4 regions of the Paenibacillus sp. FSL R5-0636 genome follow, and region 1 is predicted to be linked to each of the others. Evidence: riboswitches for the same ligand, from Rfam matches in the RefSeq annotation. Region 1 holds a riboswitch; each other region holds the start of a gene.
The links. A riboswitch is a leader RNA that binds a small molecule or an ion and turns the genes downstream of it on or off. The one in region 1 is predicted to bind cyclic di-GMP.

Region 1 (3,310 bases):
CTTTTTATCCGCTCTGTGAAGCGGCTCAAGATAGACTGAAAAATCTCCCTCTGCTACCTGGTTTGCCGCCTCGCTGAGTTTACGCATGGGTTTATCAAAGGCGATGTACTTTTGCCGTGCGGTGACAAGGCAAAAAATGAAGGCAACAATGATCCAATATCCAGTGATTCCAAAGATGTATTGAGTTGGAACGCGTTCTACTGAAATGTAGGCGTCGTATATAAGTGCTTGACCTGCTGTTAGCGTGGACAGCACAATAAAGGTCCACAAAAACTCTTTCCATGAAAAACGCTTGGACTTGAACCGGGCATGCTGCTCCTGCCTCTTACTCATTGCAGCACTGCCTTGTAGCCAAGCCCATGCACTGTCATGATCTTGAAGTCCACACAACAAGAGAACTTGTCGCGAAGTTTGACGATGTATACATCTACGGCACGCAGGCTGGTTTCGCTGCCAATGCCCCAGAACTCGTCCATTAGCTGGGCACGGGAAAAGGTATGTTTGGGGTAGGAAAGCATTTTGTAGAGTATGTTGAATTCCCGTACCGTCACAGGGATTTCCTCATCGTTTACCGTTGCTGTCATATCATCCGCGTCCATCATAAGACTTCCTACCCTCAGTTTTTTTTCGTGGGCAATATTTGCACGTCGAAGTAAAGCGCCCACACGCATTACCAGTTCGTCCATATTGACCGGTTTGACCATGTAATCATCAATTCCAGCGCGAAACCCTTTTTGTTTTGAGGAAATATCATCACGAGCGGTAACAAAAAGAAGGGGGATCGTTTTGTTAATAGCCCTAACCGTTTCCGCAAATTCAAAGCCGTCAATCTCTGGCATCATAACGTCTGAGATGATAAGGTCATACAGGCTGTTATACATCAAATCATATGCTTCTCGTGGGTTTAAACACCCTTTAGCGTCGTATCCATTATTGCAAAGATAGGTGCAGATAATTTGATTAAGCTTTATATCATCCTCGACAACAAGGATATTAACCATGAAAATCATCCTTTCTAAGAAAACTAAAATAATTATAAGAGTTATATATTAAGAAAATGTTTGGATGGATAGAGAAACTAAAAAACATACTTATCATAGCATAGTGATATACCGAAACGGATTGATAGTATAACTCAGCTGAACCTCAGATATCTGGAAAACTTGGACGAATTGGAAAAATGCAAAACTTTAGTATTTCTTCTGAGTATCATAGCGAATTCGAATGGAAGATAAGTCGTTTACAGGTAATTATAACCATGATAAAATTAGCGGTGGGACATGCGTCCCTAATCTATTAAAACTAATTGAATGTCCGCGTTAAAGGTAAAATCATCGAAAGATGATGACACAAAGCCATGGGTCTAAAGCCTTTCGACAGAAGGAAATGATCGCCAGGCCGCCATAGGGATGTCTTATGAAGCATAAAGGATAGCTCTAAGAATATGTAGTCTATTTTGAGCTCTTTTATTATTTCGACCTATACGGCGTTACATTATCGCAAGGGGCCGAAAGGGGAAGTACATGAACAGTTTTTTCAAAACAATAGGTACTAGTTTGGCAGTAGGTGCTTTATTGCTGTCCGGAACGATCGGATGGATGTCTAATCCAGGAGTAGTGTCTGCAGCTACCTCAACAGTAGTAACCGCGGATCAGATGATCAGCAAAGTAACGGCAGCCTCCAAAGCAATAAAGAATTTCCATCTGGATGTGACCAAAAAACAGGATATTCAAAGCGGCGGGGTGCGTATCAGCAACACCAACACTCTGAAGCTGGATATCAACCGTCTGCCGAATTTTGCCGCAGCAGGCACTGTCGCTAGTAGTCTTTTAGAAACATCGTACAGTCTATATGCCAATGACAAGGAGTTTTACTATCTTGTAGACGGAAGTGAACTGATCGATGAATCTGAAGATGAAGGTTACGACGATGACGGGGAGCCGATCGATCCTGATGCACAGTATTGGCTTGGACTGGAGAAAACGGAATGGGATGCCTTTTACTCTAAAGGCCAATACGATCCTGTTTCCATGCTTGATTCGGTCAAAAGTTATAAAAAATCCATGAAAGTCAGCACGGCTGGCGCACAAACGGTCTTACAATTCACGGTAACCGATCCGACAGCAGCTAAGGGGATAATCAAACTCTATGACCAGGAGAACCTCTGGGATGGTGAGACAGTTCAACCCAAAAGCGTAACGTGGAAATTATTCGTCAATACTAAGACCTGGCAAACGGAAAAGCTGACAGTCGATCTGAGTTATGTGCTGGTAAGTGACGGAGCCAAAGATACATACACCACGAAAATCGAAGCTAAATATTCCAAGAATAATAAAGGTACAGCCATTGTAAAACCGGCCGAACTAGAATAATAAGGACGATTCATATCGAGCAAAAAGCGCTGTTCCGCTGAACAGCGCTTTTTGTTGTATTCAACAGCAGTTCTTTATTAGTTGACAAGAATAAATCATTGCTGTAATTTATATGTATGCGCATGTATATAATATTTTGTTTAATATAATTTAATGAAAGTTGGGAAAAAGATGATAGCACTAGACACAGCATTAACTTTTCGCAGAGGACTGACATTAAAAAATCGAGTGGTTATGGCTCCAATGACCACGCGAATGAGCTTTTATGACGGTGTAGTAACACAAGATGAATTGAAATACTATTCACTAAGAACGGGCGAAGTAGGTGCGGTCATCACTGCGGCAGCAAATGTACAAGAGGGTGGAAAAGGATGGGAAGGTGAACTTAGTGTTTCCTCCGATCAATTTATTCCTAGCCTTAGCCGATTAGCATCTACTATTAAACGAAATGGAACAAAAGCTATTTTACAACTATTCCATGCAGGAAGAATGACAGATTCAAAAATACTACGTGGCGTACAACCAGTTTCCTCCAGCGCCATTGCTGCCGAACGTCCGAATGCAGAAATTCCAAGAGCATTAACAGAAGATGAAATTTTCGGTGTAATTGAGGATTTTAAAAAAGCGACTCAACGTGCTATTCAAGCTGGATTTGACGGGGTAGAAATTCATGGAGCAAACACATATTTAGTCCAACAGTTCTTCTCTCCACACTCCAACCGTCGTGATGATCAATGGGGCGGAAGCTTAGAGAAAAGATTTAATTTCATTAACCAATTAGTGGATGCGGTTATTGCTGTCGTTGACAATTCAAAGGTTAAGGATTTTATTGTCGGTTATCGTTTTTCTCCAGAAGAATATGAAGAGCCTGGAATTAAAATCACCGATACCTTTTATCTTATTGATAAATTAGCTGATAAAAAGCTAGATTATCTGCA
Region 2 (3,310 bases), 1.7 Mb from region 1:
AGCCCAGAAAGTCGCCTTCGCCACTGGTGTTCCTCCACATATCTACGCATTTCACCGCTACACGTGGAATTCCACTTTCCTCTTCTGTACTCAAGCCACCCAGTTTCCAGTGCGACCTCAGGTTGAGCCCAAGGTTTAAACACCAGACTTAATAGCCGCCTGCGCGCGCTTTACGCCCAATAATTCCGGACAACGCTTGCCCCCTACGTATTACCGCGGCTGCTGGCACGTAGTTAGCCGGGGCTTTCTTCTCAGGTACCGTCACTCCGATAGCAGTTACTCTACCGGACGTTCTTCCCTGGCAACAGAGCTTTACGATCCGAAAACCTTCATCACTCACGCGGCGTTGCTCCGTCAGGCTTTCGCCCATTGCGGAAGATTCCCTACTGCCTCCCGTAGGAGTCTGGGCCGTGTCTCAGTCCCAGTGTGGCCGTTCACCCTCTCAGGTCGGCTACGCATCGTCGCCTTGGTGGGCCGTTACCCCACCAACTAGCTAATGCGCCGCAGGCCCATCCCTCAGTGACAGATTGCTCCGTCTTTCATTCTTCTCTCAGGAGAAAAAAGAAATTATCCGGTATTAGCTACCGTTTCCGGTAGTTATCCCAGTCTGAAGGGCAGGTTGCCTACGTGTTACTCACCCGTCCGCCGCTAAGTTATTTTGAAAGCAAGCTTTCAAAATAACTCCGCTCGACTTTGCATGTATTAGGCACGCCGCCAGCGTTCGTCCTGAGCCAGGATCAAACTCTCCAATTAGTATTGAAAAGAGCGATATGCTCATTTTGAAACATCTGACGAAAATTAATTCTCTAATTTTGGATATCACTTACGTGATTTCCTACTCACTCGTTGTTCAGTTTTCAAAGATCAAGTTCTCGTTGACGCCGTTTAATGCCTCAGCAGCAACTCTTATAATATATCATGTTGTTTTCAGAAATGCAAGCTTTATTTTTCGAAGCTTTTTATCAGCCTCGTTTGTATCGCCTGTACGCTGTCTAACAACGCTTACCTATAATACCCCAACTATTAATAGAAAAGCAACCCCTAATATAAAAATAAACAACTAGCTTAATAATTAAGCTAGTTGTTTATTTAATAGAGTTATGTTTATAGCAACGAATTTAATAGTATTTTGCCGCAGTATATTTGCTTGAGGCTTTAATTAAATCGGTTTTCTTATCACTCTTTGCAAGTCCTGCATCCACTGTAGTATCAATGGTAACCCACTTCCCATTAAGCAACACTTCGTTCCATGCATGATATTGCGTAACGTAGCTTGTATTCCCCATTACCAACTTAGCAGGAACATCTACACTCCGCAGCATTGCGGCAAAAAGAGAAGCGTAATCATAGCAAATCCCTTTTTTAGTAGTCAATGTCTTATCGATGCTTGGAATATAATCAGTAGTTACACTATTAGCAAGAGAGTAGTCATATTGTACATTCGCAACTACATAGTTATAGATCGCTTTAACTTTCTCTTCGTCTGTTGTTTTGCCTTGTACTAATTGTTTAGCTTTGACAATCGCTTTATCAGAAGAACTCCATTTCACATTCTGTACGGAGCCCAAATATACGGAATTCGAGTCACTCATGGTTACGTCTACTACTTCGGAATATAACGCTTTGTATTTATTACCGGTTGTGTTCTCCAGAACAGAAACCTTATAAGTCCCATTTCCTTGTTGCAAAGGGAAGTCCTCAGCTTGTCCAGAAGCATACAAGTTATAAGTATAGCTGCTGTTATCTTTGGTGATCATGAGTTTGATTCTTTTATCTTTCGGAATATCATAGTTAATACCAATAACACCTTGAGCCACTTTGGATGTAATCAACCAGCTGGCATCTGCACTTGCAGCTTGAGCTGTACTTACCGGAACTGAAGTCATTAGGACGAACAGCGCCACCAGCATAAAATAAACCTTTTTCACGGATAAAACTCCTTTCGGTAGCTGGCTGCCATCCTTTCGGGAAGGCCCTTTAGCTTTGCGTCCCTACCTTTCGATAGGTTTGCCGTTATCGTATAAGCTCTATCTGTTCTAGCTTTACTAGATATAGTTGATAGAATCCATTTGAAACAAACAAAAAAAGCCTCTTCATTCGGTAGCTGGCTGCCATCCTTTCGGGAAAAGGCCCTTTAGCTTTGCGTCCCTACCTTTCGGAAGGTTTGCCGTTATCGTGTTTAGCTTTCATAGTATAATACTATCATATTTATAGTTGTGAACAAGACCTAATTTACTAGATTACCCATTATTTTATAAATATCTCCCGGTATTTGTGTTTTCTTGTCATTCACTATTCTCCTTTTGTTAATTTGGCATGAACAATCAGCCGATGCGTTGGATTCACTAGCGGATCACATGTAATCAGAGTAAGAATCTTATCCTTGTCATTCCCGTCAAGAACGGAGACATCACTCGGATCTACAACAGAAATATCGTATACCTCATAGTTAAACACCTGATCACTAGTCTTTACCGTGATAACATCCCCCACAACAACCTCATTCAATCTGTTAAACAAACGACCCGTAGTTCGAGCCCGATGCGCCGCGATTGCAGCATTTCCGATCTCTCCAAGGGGTGCCGTTTCTTTCATATGGGCTGCAGCATGTTTCATATTAGCTTTTGTAGCCCCTTCTAATACAGGCAGCTTCAAATCAATCTTACCGATTTCAATTAGTGCGATTACTTTGCCACCGACCTCAATCTCCGGTTCAGGCTTTTCTGTCTCTTGGGGTTGGGGCTGTGCCTGAGCATCCAGAACCGATTCCTCTGCTAACAGCTGAGTAACTTCAGCATACCTGCTCTTCAAATCTGGCTGGGGAGTACTATCGGCAGTGCTTAGTTCAGCCGTTTCTAATAACTTCTCCTGCTGCCTGTCGTTGTACCATTCGTTAGCTGTCGGATATAACATGATAAGTATCCCAGCCAGTATGAGTAGATAGGAGAATTTACGCAATGTTATTCACCTCCGTATATTGTTTCTATGGTTATATACAAATCAAGCAGAAACAGCTACTTGCCTTTAAGCATAGCAACTCCTTCTGCCTGAAATTAATGTTTAAAATACCCATATACGACTTCCAAAGAAATTGATGATCACCGTGATAAAGGTAACCAGCACCTTGGAGATCAAGACTTGAATACCTAGTTTGTCTGTCAACAGATGCATTAGCAGCAGTGATATTCCGAGCACTACCAGATTCAGCACGATAAACTTGACCAGCTGCACGCGGTCGAAGCCTTCTTTATTACCCCGGTTGCGATCACGAAAGGTTACTTTTTTATTCAAAATAAAGCTATTCGCCGTA
Region 3 (3,310 bases), 1.9 Mb from region 1:
ATGGATCAATGGGAACGAATATGATTTTGGCGACTATAGCGAAGGACGTTTTGCCTGGAAGCTTGAAGAGGTTCACTCACTGCGCCATCCAATTCCAGCCAAAGGTCGGCTAAGCTTGTGGGAGCATTCGGATCACTTCTGAACGGCGAATGATATTTTTAATGTAATTTTTATGTGCCTATCAGCTTTTTTTCAGGTTCGAGGTATATATTGAAGACACCAAACACCCCCCAGTGTTTTGTGGTATATCTCTCTCAGGTCTTGCCAACTCCCATGGTAAGGCCTATTTTTTTGTTCACTAATTGATTGGGGGGAGAGTAGAGCGGCTTCTATACAGCTTTATTTAATCTGATACTGTTCTTCGTAACTCTTAAAAGAGGAAATATCCAGCCCTAGGTATCTGCGCATATGGATGGCAGCCTGAGCCGCAACAATGTCATTCAACAGCAGCATTCGTTCGTGATAGCCACGACATATATACTTGGCTTCAATTCCCGTATTAAGTCTGTTTTGCTCATACACCTTGATTCCCCGTCTTCTCATTTCTGCACGAACATCCCTTAGATCTGTTGTAGCTACTGCAGCAGCTGTTCCAAGCACCTCCAGATAAGGGGCGGGTGTTCGTAAGTGTGTAGATAAAATGGCGGAGTCCCGTTCGAAAGCTGATAAAATCATCGGAAGCAATAAATAAGATTTCACCAGCATGTTGTCCCTGCTTTCTGCTCTATGCATGAATCTCATCACCTCTAATAGGAACGTATATTCGTATTCTACCCCGATATTCCAAAAATAATCAATGGTATTTCTAAACAGCTTATTCAATGTGATTAAATTCACAACTAAATAACGAAGAATAAATTATATTAAAATTGTAATAATAAAAATTAATGTATCGGACGCACATAAAGGAGAATTATGATGGAAAAAGAGGGCAGCCTCCAGCGTGGATTGTTTTTTGGTTTAATTCTGAGTGTTCCCTTATGGATATCCATATTGGGCTATATACAGTTACTTTAAAATTTAATGAAAAACCTTATGCGAAGCGCCTTTAGGCGCTTTTTTTGTATGGTAATAATGAGGGGGATCATCGAAAGGAATTGATTGACAATTGTGGGTGCCGGGCGCTAAACTGTTATTAATTCAAAAAGTATTAAAAGTCATAGACGGTTATTGGAGAGAATGCTTCGGCTACCAGTTCTGGACTTGCAGTGTAATACATATATATAGTCATGATAATAGCAAACCGTCTGAAAGGGCGGGACGCAAAGTCCAGGAGTCTAAAGTGTCTTAAAGGCACAATGACCGTCCGACTGCCATGAGAAGGGAATTCCACTTCTTTTTGGCGGTCTTTTTTGTTGTTAGGTCCTTTAGAGTTTCTGGTAATTATTCTGATTAATATAAATCATAGTTTTAGGAGGTGTGCCATTTGAAAAGAAGAATAAGACCGTTACTCTCGCTTGTATTAGCTGGGATTTTGACGGTAGGTAGTGGGCTTTCCTCATTAGGAGCTGGAGTTGCTGGAGCTAGTAGTTCTTCTACATTGGGAATTGCAGGGGTCTACAACGTGTTTATTCTAGGGGATATAACAACGGTTTCGGATACGGAAGGAAGGTTTGCTGCTGGAGGTAACGTTACTTTAACCAACTATAGTGTTGGAGATAGGTTGACCGCTGCTGAGGTTTCCTTGACTGACACACTTGTTGTTGGAGGGAATCTTACTTTCAACGGAGGTACTGTTTATGGGAATATCGTGCACGGGGGAGATTTTTCAGGGAATGTAACGCTCCTCAAGGGAGGTACAAAAAGACAGGGGAGTACGATTGACTTTTCAGCCGTAGGTCAGTCTTTGAAGGACAAATCAGCAGAACTTGCAGCATTGCCGGCGAATGGAACAACAGTGTACCAATATGGCAGTCTTACCCTGACAGGTACAGATCCTGCGGTCAATGTTTTTAATGTTCCAGGAGATAACGTCTCTAATACCTATGGAATTACAATAAATGTTCCTTCAGGATCTACAGCAATTATTAATATTGATGGTTCTAACGTAAAAATGAAAAACTTCGGATTTCTACCTAATAACGTGTTGAACAGCAAGAAAATTTTGCTTAACTTTAGCCAAGCTGCGTATCTTGATATGGCAGGCATAGGTGTAATGGGAAGCATACTTGCCCCCTATGCTCATGTTGATTTTATTAATGGTCAGATTAACGGTACTTTAGTGGCGGCTTCACTCAAAGGGACTGGTGGTGGTGAATTTCACCACTATCCATACGATGGTGATGAACCTGGACCAACGCCGACACCAACGCCAACAGTGACACCAACGCCAACAGTGACACCAACGCCAACGCCAACAGTGACACCAACGCCAACGCCGACAGTGACACCAACGCCAACGCCGACAGTGACACCAACGCCGACACCGACACCGACGCCAACAGTGACGCCGACGCCGACACCGACACCAACACCGACGCCAACAGTGACACCGACACCGACGCCGACAGTGACACCAACGCCGACGCCGACGCCAACACCGACGCCGACAGTGACACCAACGCCGACGCCGACAGTGACACCAACGCCAACACCGACGCCGACAGTGACACCAACGCCAACGCCGACGCCAACAGTGACACCGACACCGACGCCGACAGTGACACCAACGCCTACGCCAACAGTGACGCCGACACCAATGCCGACACCGACACCGACACCGACACCAACGCCGACACCGACGCCGACAGTGACACCAACGCCAACACCGACGCCAACGCCAACAGTGACACCAACGCCGACGCCAACACCAACGCCAACAGTGACACCAACGCCGACGCCAACGCCAACAGTGACACCAACGCCGACGCCGACGCCAACGCCGACAGTGACGCCAACGCCGACACCAACACCGACGCCGACGCCAACAGTGACGCCGACGCCAACAGTGACACCAACGCCGACGCCAACGCCAGAAGCAACACCGACACCGACGGTAACGCCTGAAGCAACACCGACACCGACGGTAACGCCAGAGGTAACACCAACACCAGAGACTTCGGTGTTCCCGACACCCACGCCATCATCCGTAATTGGCACTATAGTTCTTGCAGAAGATCCTGTGCCGCTTGGGCCTGTAGCTTCGCCGACACCAGCGCCAGTACCAACACCGTCGAATAGCACAGAAGTACTTGTTGATGATGATGAGATCCCATTAGGTCCGGTACCGGCAGTGACACCAACGCCAACACCAACACCTGATGAAATCATCGTAGTGGACGATACGATCCCATTAGGTAAGCCACCTGTG
Region 4 (3,310 bases), 1.3 Mb from region 1:
CACTAAGGATCGACCTTTAATTTTCATCAATCAGGAGACATCCGGAAGAAAAAGTGCACTTGCTGGAACTGTCTCTTTAGCTTGACTAGCACTTTCCCACATCAAGCGGACTCTCGCATCGCCTTCATTCTCGTAATACTCCACCTTGATATCGTATAGCCGACCAGCCTTCAGCGTTATAGTGCCCTTACGCTCAGTACCACTTTGCTTAGTCCAACTATCAATCACGGATTCCCCATTCACCCAGACACGGATACCATCATCTGAGGTAGTGTAAAATGTATATTGCTCATTATATAACGGCTTAATTTTACCGCTCCAACGTATGGAGAAACGATCAATCCCGAGGGCGGCATCCGGCGAGCCTTGCCGCCAATTGAAATCGATTATTGCATCAGTTCTGTTAAGAGTTGCCGCTCCCGACAATAACATGTTGTTGTAATACTCTCCTGCAAGCCCCTTCGCGAGAGGAATTGCTGCCTCCCCCTCTTCTTCGGAAGGTGCCGGCGCTGGTGCGGCGCTAGGTGTCGGTGCCAGACCAGTATTTAATTTATCTCTGGTCAGGGTGTAGTTGCTATTCATAAATGTTTTGATTGTGTCTGCACTGTTATTTTCGTAAAGCATTTTTCCCCAGCTCATCATATACGTCCATTTACTTTGCGATTGCTGAAGCTTCTCCAGATTAGGCATTTCACCATTCTCCCCGATCGCAATCGGTTTGCCTGCGGCTAGACTCAACAAGCTGTCATAGTATTTTTGCTGGTAATCATTTTCGTATATATCTGCTGCCAGAATATCTACTTTATCAGCACCTGGATAAGTTAGCGCATAAGGATCTGACCAAACATTGGGAGCATTCGGACTCCATACCCATAACAGATTATTTAATTTATGAACGTTAACAAAACGGTCATACATTATATTCCATAGTTTAGAAAAGTTATTTTTCTTCCCCCACCAGAACCAGTTCCCGTTCATTTCATGATAGGGTCTCCAAAGCACCGGAACATTGGCATCACGCAAGCTTTTTAAAGAGACTGCCACCTTATCAAGCTCAGCGATCAGATTATTATATTGCTTAGTACCCGGTGTAACGTAACTATCGAACTCACTCTGGCTAAGTGTTTTTTTCACATTATCCCAGTCATAAGAGGTGCCCGGCAGGTTAGCATGAAAAGTCATAGCTACGATCCCGCCCGCTTTATTCCAGTTGATGGCGCTGTTCACCACATTTTGACGTTGCCAAGCCATCGTTGCTTCGGACTGACCACTGATCGCACCCATTTCATAACCGTGAAGAGCCGCATATTGTCCGCTGGTTCCCTTCAGCATATTGTTAATTTCATCTGGACTTTCTAAATAGTCATGTTGACCAGCAATAATGCCTTTTCCTGAGATCGAGTAAAAATAGTTAAGCAGCTTTACGGCTTCAGGTGAGGCACCTGGGGTAACTGGCGTTCCAGAATTTGAAGCAGCTATGACAATAGACGGCGAAATTCCAACAGCAAGCGGAAGTGCAGTCAGAAACAGGACGAGTGACAGAAATGCACCAAACAATCGATACGTACGGTAAGCTTTCAAAATAATCTCCCTTTCGGTAGCCAGGCTGCCACTCTTTCGAAGGCCCTATAGCTTTGCGTCCCTACCTTTCGATAGGTTTGCCTTTTCAATTTAAGAGAAATAATCTCTCTTACCGTAAGTATCGACGACAATTAATGATATATTTAGTGTTTTTATGACTTTTTTTGATAATTGAGTCAATTTACCTGTTTCAAGAAATTTTGAATTGGTTAAATAGATAGGTTAGACCTATGAAATGAATTGTTGTAGTTCTATATCATTCCAGTCTAAAGTAATACGAATGTTATCTTCTTCTACTAATTCAGACCCCGTCTGTACCTCTATAAACTCAACATCCGTCAAAGCAAGGATCGCGTGTTTCGTTCCTTCCGGTATACGTACCACGTCCCCAGCCTTCACATTATGTTTTTTCTCATTCAGCACAATACTTGCTTCGCCGCTGACGATTGTCCAAATTTCACTACGCTTGCGATGTAATTGATAGCTGATATTATTCCCCTCGGATATAAAAATCCGTTTGGTCAGCACTTCATTGCCTTCATCATATTTCACATAATCAATAACTTTGTAATGGCCCCAGCGGCGTTCCTCGTACATCGGTCTCTGTTCAAAGGTCTTCAGCACTTCTTTAATCCGTGGGCTCTCAGCTTTATGGGTAACTAGAATTCCATCCGGGCTAGCTGCAATGATCAGATCCTTCGCACCAATTACCGTAATCGGAATGTCCAGCTCATTAATCAAGCAAGTCCCCTCAGAATCCGCCGTCACAAAACCTTTTCCTACATGCTTGCTGCTCATTTCCTCTGTCAGCGTATTCCACGTTCCAAGATCCTTCCAGAATCCATCATACGGCTGCACCACAATATGTTCTTCTTTCTCCACCACTTCATAATCAAAGCTGATGGAAGACAATAGCTTATACTGCTTCTGCAATTCTTCATATCCTAAAGGCAACCCTTTACGCTGCAAAATATCTAACAAGTACCCTAAACGGAAGGCAAACACTCCGCAATTCCACAATGCATTTTGCTCGATGAGCTGTTCTGCTTGTATGCGGTCTGGTTTCTCTTGAAAGTGACTCACCTTCATAAAACCATTCCCCCCCGCCTCTTCAGTGGTAGGAATAATATATCCGTATTTCTCTGAGGCATGTTCAGGAACAACACCCATTAGTGCCAGATTTGCTCCACTTTCCAGCATGGTCCCCTCAAGCATAGCTATGGTATCGAAAAAGGATGCTTCTACATAAGGGTCAACAGGCAATATTGCTACCGTCTCCGCTGGAGAAACACCTGCCACTGAATAAAGATAGGTAGCTGTTAAGGCGATAGCCGGAAAAGTATCCCGACGCTCCGGTTCAACGATAATCGGCACATGACTTCCCAGTTGGCTTTGTATCATTTCTACTTGGCCGCGGCCGGTGGCCAGATAAGATGATTCTGCCATCCCTGCTTCCTCCAACTGTCTCCAGACACGTTGTACCATGGATTCTGGTTCACCTTGAGGGCTTTCAAGTACCTTTAGAAATTGCTTTGAACGTGAGTCGTTGGACAACGGCCATAACCGTTTACCTGAACCGCCTGATAGAAGTACCATTTTCATAGAATGAACCCTCCTTGAATTATGGAAATCGAGCATAATGGAATTGTTATCAAAACGTATAGCTTCCGCTTAGCACTAGTTCGAGCGGATGCATTTTTTAAAAAATTTATTAGGTATGAACCACTCC

Region 2: linked by a shared signal. The riboswitch ahead of MKX34_RS03230 (transglutaminase-like domain-containing protein) and the one ahead of MKX34_RS10665 (DUF6612 family protein) in region 1 are both predicted to bind cyclic di-GMP.
Region 3: linked by a shared signal. The riboswitch ahead of MKX34_RS02435 (choice-of-anchor A family protein) and the one ahead of MKX34_RS10665 (DUF6612 family protein) in region 1 are both predicted to bind cyclic di-GMP.
Region 4: linked by a shared signal. The riboswitch ahead of MKX34_RS04785 (glycosyl hydrolase) and the one ahead of MKX34_RS10665 (DUF6612 family protein) in region 1 are both predicted to bind cyclic di-GMP.

What each region holds. Positions count from the first base shown of each region.
Region 1 covers NZ_CP150232.1:2,423,727-2,427,036, forward strand. The annotation lists gene MKX34_RS10655 (HAMP domain-containing sensor histidine kinase) at 1-333, opposite strand, end outside; gene MKX34_RS10660 (response regulator transcription factor) at 330-1,001, opposite strand; cyclic di-GMP riboswitch class I at 1,315-1,406, shown strand; gene MKX34_RS10665 (DUF6612 family protein) at 1,524-2,372, shown strand; gene MKX34_RS10670 (NADH-dependent flavin oxidoreductase) at 2,526-3,310, shown strand, end outside.
Region 2 covers NZ_CP150232.1:731,213-734,522, reverse strand. The annotation lists rRNA gene MKX34_RS03235 (16S ribosomal RNA) at 1-753, opposite strand, end outside; gene MKX34_RS03230 (transglutaminase-like domain-containing protein) at 1,119-1,928, opposite strand; cyclic di-GMP riboswitch class I at 1,942-2,022, opposite strand; cyclic di-GMP riboswitch class I at 2,097-2,179, opposite strand; gene MKX34_RS03225 (class D sortase) at 2,293-2,958, opposite strand; gene MKX34_RS03220 (GtrA family protein) at 3,061-3,310, opposite strand, start outside.
Region 3 covers NZ_CP150232.1:551,128-554,437, forward strand. The annotation lists gene MKX34_RS02425 (ASCH domain-containing protein) at 1-142, shown strand, start outside; gene MKX34_RS02430 (hypothetical protein) at 340-732, opposite strand; cyclic di-GMP riboswitch class I at 1,228-1,318, shown strand; gene MKX34_RS02435 (choice-of-anchor A family protein) at 1,427-3,310, shown strand, end outside.
Region 4 covers NZ_CP150232.1:1,117,089-1,120,398, reverse strand. The annotation lists gene MKX34_RS04785 (glycosyl hydrolase) at 31-1,581, opposite strand; cyclic di-GMP riboswitch class I at 1,594-1,673, opposite strand; gene MKX34_RS04780 (sugar phosphate nucleotidyltransferase) at 1,810-3,183, opposite strand.